2 regions of the Clostridium sp. JS66 genome follow, and region 1 is predicted to be linked to the other one. Evidence: riboswitches for the same ligand, from Rfam matches in the RefSeq annotation. Region 1 holds a riboswitch; the other holds the start of a gene.
What was found. A riboswitch is a leader RNA that binds a small molecule or an ion and turns the genes downstream of it on or off. The one in region 1 is predicted to bind S-adenosylmethionine.
Positions count from the first base shown of each region.

Region 2: it holds a riboswitch for S-adenosylmethionine, as region 1 does, so the genes downstream of both, Q6H37_RS06035 (methionine ABC transporter ATP-binding protein) here and Q6H37_RS08865 (pyridoxal phosphate-dependent aminotransferase) in region 1, are expected to answer to the same signal.

Region 1 covers NZ_CP131467.1:1,885,158-1,888,343, reverse strand. The annotation lists gene Q6H37_RS08870 (YezD family protein) at 61-219, opposite strand; SAM riboswitch class I at 332-444, opposite strand; gene Q6H37_RS08865 (pyridoxal phosphate-dependent aminotransferase) at 516-1,667, opposite strand; SAM riboswitch class I at 1,791-1,903, opposite strand; gene Q6H37_RS08860 (Rrf2 family transcriptional regulator) at 2,030-2,464, opposite strand; gene Q6H37_RS08855 (PLP-dependent cysteine synthase family protein) at 2,710-3,186, opposite strand, start outside.
Region 2 covers NZ_CP131467.1:1,264,860-1,268,045, reverse strand. The annotation lists gene Q6H37_RS06045 (MetQ/NlpA family ABC transporter substrate-binding protein) at 1-319, opposite strand, end outside; gene Q6H37_RS06040 (methionine ABC transporter permease) at 370-1,011, opposite strand; gene Q6H37_RS06035 (methionine ABC transporter ATP-binding protein) at 1,004-1,972, opposite strand; SAM riboswitch class I at 2,131-2,240, opposite strand; gene Q6H37_RS06030 (TrkA C-terminal domain-containing protein) at 2,332-2,964, opposite strand.

The DNA.
Region 1 (3,186 bases):
CTTAATATATAATATATATTTCGAATATGCTAATAACATTCTTGATAAATTTATTTAAAATCATACTATTCTCATTTTTTCATTTTTTTCTATTTCAACTACCATCCCATCTTGAATAACTAAAGCTACAAAACCATACTTGACAATCTTTAAGATCTCTAAAAGCTTATTTAGATTTTCTTCTGAAATACCCTTATTACTTTTATTCTTATTTAACACTTTAGTCTTCTCCTTTTAATGTTTACATTGATCTTATAACTTATAAAAAAGCTATCCTTCTTCAATAAGAAAGATAGCTTTTAAAAAATTTCCATTTCATAAAACTCCATTTTTCTTATCTTTCAGAATATGTAATTATATTCTGCAGGAATTAGCACCGATACATATTAAAATGCCGGTTGTCGGGCTTCATAGGGCCAGTCCCTCCACCTCTCTGGATAAGAATGTAATAATATTTAATTTTATTCCTTTTTTCACATAAAAATTATTTTATATACTAACCAAAAGTCAAATGACTACTTTTTTAATTTTTTTAATCTTTCAATAGCTTCAATCAATGTTTCATCTTTTTTTGCAAAATGAAATCTTATATAATTATTTATATTTTCTTTAAAAAAGCTAGATCCAGGAACAGCAGCAACACCAATTTCTTTTGCCATCCACTTACAAAATTCATAGTCATCCTTCCAGCCAAATTCTGAAATATCAACTAAAACATAATAAGCTCCTTGAGGTTCAAAATATTTTAATCCAATTTCATCCAATCCATTTAAAAACAGTTTTTTCTTTTTTTCATAAATATTATTAAGCTCGTCATAATAGCTTTCTTCAAGACTTAATCCTGCACAAGCTGCTTTTTGTAAAGGTGCAGCTGCTCCTACAGTTAAGAAATCATGTACTTTTTTACAATTATTTATAACATCTTTACTTGCAATAATGTATCCAAGCCTCCATCCAGTTATAGAATAAGTTTTTGACAAAGAACTACAGGATACTGTTCTTTCAAACATTCCTGGAAGAGACGATAGATAAGTATGCTTATTTGGCTTAAATACTATATGCTCATAAACTTCATCTGTAATAACAAAAGTATCATATTCTTTTGCAAGTTCGCTTATATATAATAATTCTTCTCTAGTAAATACCTTACCTACTGGGTTTGAAGGATTACACAATATTAGCGCTTTAGGTCTACTTTCAAAAGCTTTTCTTAATTTCTCTCTATCAAAATTGAATTCAGGAGGTACCAAAGGTACATATATAGGCTCTGCTCCTGCTAAAATTGTATCTGCTGTATAGTTTTCATAAAATGGTGAGAATACAATAACTTTATCCCCTGGATTGCATACAGACATCATAGCTACCATCATAGCTTCAGTGCTACCGCAAGTAACTACTATATTTTCATCAGGATTTATTGATATTCCCATAAATTTTTCTTGTTTCTTTGATAGTTTTTCTCTAAATTCTTTTGATCTCCATGTTACTTCATATTGATGTGGTCCTTTTTCTGCTGCTTCCTTTAAACTATCAATAAGTTCTCTTGGTGGATCAAAATCTGGAAAACCTTGTGAAAGATTTACTGCTCCATATTTATTAGCCACTCTTGTCATTTCTCTTATTACTGATTCAGTAAAATAATCTAATCTGTTGCTTAATTTTTGCATTTTATATAGCCCCCATTACTATTTATTTAAATATTAAATCATAAAAAATTAAAAAGCTGTTTTTCTTTAAATAAGAAAAACAGCCTTTGCTTACAAAATTTTAATTTCACGTAACAACCACTTCTCTTATCTTTCAAAGTAATTAAAATTACTTTGTAGGAATTGACACCGATACATATTAAAATGCCGGTTGTCGGGTTTCATAGGGCCAGTCCCTCCACCTCTCTGGATAAGAATAAAACATATTAAATTTTCTAAATAAACTTAAGTATTCTTCCATTATATCAGTGGTACTTTATTATATCAATATATTTTTTCAACTTTATCTTACACAAAAATAGATTATTACACAAAACTTTTCTTTAAATAAAATACATATAATAGTCCGCTTCACTCTTGTATTTGTTAACTAAATCTTCTAATGTAATACTATCAAAATAATCATTAATATTTTTATTTATTGCATCCCATAGATTTTCATTTATACATCTCTCTAGATCGTCTGCATCATCCCTATTTCTAATATCTACCAATGACAAATTACCTTCTAAGGTTCTTAATATTTCTCCAATAGTTATTGTACTTATATGCTTTGATAATGTATATCCTCCTTGAGCCCCTTTCTTTCCTATAACTAAACCACTTTTCCTTAATGCCGAAAAAATCTGTTCTAAGTATCCTTCCGAAATATTTTGTCTTTCTGAAATACTTTTTAATGTAACTGTTTCAGAATTAGAATACATAGCTATATCAATAAGTGCTTTTAATCCATATCTTCCTTTAGTTGAAATCTTCACACGATCACCTTTCCATCAATTGCATATTTGGTATAACAACATTATTCTCATATACCAATATTATTATATAAATACAATACTTAAAAATCAATTTTAAATTTAAACTGTCTTAGTTATATGATTTCAACTTATTTTTCAAATTAGCTAAAGAACAAGATTTAACTCAACTTTTTCAGAGGACAGATGACAATTGTTCTCTAAAAAATGCTTGACATTTTTTTTAACTGTAAAAGTTTAATATTTAATTAATCGTATATATTTTTGCTAAAATATCTATCTCCTCTGTCTGGAAATACAGTAACTATATTACCGCTGTCTATAGTTTCTGCTAATTTTAAGGCCGCTGCCATAGCAGCTCCAGAAGAAGAACCTACTATAACTCCTTCTTTTCTTGCTAGTTCTTTTACCATTTTAAAGGATTCTTCATCATTAACCTTTATTGTATGATCAACTAATTCTATATCCATAGTTCCTGGTATAAAATTATTTCCTATACCTTCTATATTATAGCAGCCCTCTTCACCACCACCAATTGTAGATCCAATCGGATCGGCTAATACAGCCTTTACATTTGGATTTTTTTCCTTTAAATATTTTGCAATACCTGTAAATGTTCCACCGCTGCCTGCTCCTGCTACAAAATAATCTATCTGGTCACCTAAAGACAAATATATTTCTGGTCCTGTAGTTATATAATGAGCCTCTGGATTAGCTCCATTTTC
Region 2 (3,186 bases), 620 kb from region 1:
TATGTTTTTCTTTATTAAACTGTTCTAAGTAAGGTACGTGTTGATAAAAATTTGCATCTAACTGTCCTTCATTTAAAGAAGTATTTGGTGTTACATAGTCTGTAAATTCAACAATTTGAAGATCATAACCTTCTTTTTGTAGTATTGGTTTTACTTGTTTTAATATTTCCGCATGTGGTACTGGTGTAGCACCTACTTTTATTACTTTTTTATCCTTGCTTGTGCTGCTTGAAGCATCTCCACTTTTAGCACCACAGCCTGCTAATGATAAAACAACAAGTGATGATAGTATTAAAGATATTATTTTTTTCTTTTTCATTTTTATTACCCCCGCTTAATTATATTTTTATTTTGTTATTTAAAATAATGTTATTTACTTAATTTTCTATAAATAAATGTACCTAAACTTTGAAAAACCTGAACAAGTACTATTAAGATTACAACAGTGTAAATCATTATATCTGTTTTAAATCTATAGTATCCATAGTTAATAGCTACATTTCCGAGGCCCCCTCCGCCAATAGCTCCTGCCATAGCAGAATAACCAACTACACTAATAACTGTTAAAGTTATTCCTAATATTATAGAAGGAAATGCTTCCTTTAGTATTACTTTATATATTATTTGCCAGTTGCTTGATCCAAAGGATTTCGCTGCTTCTATTACACCATTGTCTACTTCCTTCATAGAAGATTCTATTACTCTAGCTGCAAACGGTGCTGCTGCTATTGTCAAAGGAACTATAGCTGCATTTGTTCCTATACTTGTCCCAACTATTAATTTTGTCAGTGGAAATATAGAAATCATCAATATTAAAAATGGGAAGGAACGTAAAGTATTTATTATAAAATCCAATGTCTTATACACAACTTTATTAGGTTTCAATCCACTTTCATCTGTTAATACAAGTATAATTGCTGGTATAAATCCTATAGCCACTGCTAAAAAAGTAGATATTAAAACCATTTGTACTGTTTCCAATAATGCTGGAAGTAATATTTCATTAATCATCATTTTCAATCACCTCCCAAATTATAGACTTTGAATCCAAGAATTTGCATATATTTTCTTTGTATTGTTCATTTGTATTTATAACAAGTGATCCCAAAACATTGTCTCTGAACTTTTCAAGCTTTCCCCATACTATAGAAAAATCTATATCAAGTTCTCTAGCTATTGAAGTTATAATACACTGCTGACTGTACTCTTTGGGAAAAAATATTTTTATATTCACTCCACTTTCAGGAAGTACTTCATTTTCACCTAATAGCTTCTGTAAATCCTTATCTGGTTTTAAGAACAACTCTTCTACAGTACCTTCACCTTTTATTTCTCCCTTTTCCATAAGTGCAACCCTATTACATATTTCTTTAACTACTTCCATTTGATGTGTAACTAAAACCACTGTAATATTTAATTCTTCATTTATTTTCTTTATAAGTTCTAATATGGATTTTGTAGTATTCGGATCTAATGCTGATGTAGCTTCATCACATAATAATATTTCTGGATCTAAAGCTAATGCTCTTGCTATACCAACCCTTTGTTTTTGTCCACCACTTAAATCTTTAGGCATACTATGAATTTTATCTTCAAGTCCTACTAACTTAACTAAATTGGTTACTTTTTTTTCTATATAAGCTTTATCAAAATTCCATACTTCTAAGGGAAGTGCTATATTATCAAATACATTTTTTCTATTTAGCAGGTTAAAATTCTGAAATATCATACCCAACCTTTTTCTCATAGTCTTTACTTCTTTTTCACTTAATTCTTTTAATTCATTCCCCATAATAGTTACGCTTCCACTATCATAAGTTTCCAAAGCATTCAAACACCTTAAAAGTGTAGACTTTCCAGCTCCACTATGTCCTACAATACCTACAATGTCGCCTTTTTTTACATGTAAATTTATATCTTTAAGCACTTGGTTGCCAGAAAAACTTTTATTTACATCTACTAATTTAATCATTGGCCCTTTCCTTTCTTCTAGAAATTTATTACTTTAATTCGTTATAACTGTGATTAGTTAAATCATAGTAGTTACAAAAACTATATGTCTTGTATAACCTTCTTAAGACAAAAATTAAAGCCCGAGGAAAAACCTCGAGCTATTACTCTTAATTTAACCTCTCATCTCTCAGCTTACGCCGCAGGAGTTAGCACCAATATACCATTAAAAAAATGATACTGGTTGCTGGGTTTCATCGGGCCAGTCCCTCCACCACTCTTGATAAGTGCGAAATTTATATTCAATTTATGTTTTAAATTATAACAACACAAATATAGATTGTCAACTTCTATTTTTAAATTTTATTGTATTATTCTCAATTATTTATTATCTTCATAAATAAATTTCTTAATTTTTCCATAAACATCTTCTTCACCTATTACCAACAAAGTATCTCCTTCTTGGAATGCAGCATTAGGTCCTGGTGAAAGTATTAAATTGCTTTTTCTTCTTATTCCTACTATAGTAGCACCTGTATTTTGCCAAAACTTACTTTCGGATATAGTGTTTCCTATAATACTAAGTCCTTTATATATTTTAAACTCAAAAGGCATGAAGGGATTAGTATTAATAAATCTATTAGAATAATCTATAAGTTCATCAATTTTTCCTTCAATTTTTTCCTCTAACAATTTTTTTTGATTTATTAAATCTAATATTTCTTTCCTAGATAAATTTATAGAATCTATATCTTTAAATTTATCTATAAACTTTACACAATTATCCACTGATTTAATAATAATTCCACTACCTCTTATTACTTCCACTATATCCATGTCATTTAAAAGAATAATTGCTCTTCTAATAGTTTCAGGCGAAACATTGTAATAACTTGAAAGAGATGATCTTCCATGAAGTTTGTCTCCTACAGAAAAATCACCAGATAATATTCTGTTCGCTATATCAATTGCTATTTTTTGATAAACTGGTTTTTTTATGTATTCCGATGACATTTTAAATTATACTTTAAAATATATTATATCTTAAAGTAAATCCTCCTCCCAATAATATTCTATTAAAAAAATATTAATATTCACTAATTTGATACACTAATAATCCAATTTCATTTAAAACGATAAAAATTCACCACTAAATTGAAATTAAAACATTTTTACATATACATAATCAGTGTAATTCCATAAAATATAATACCATAATAATAATTTTTAAAAAAG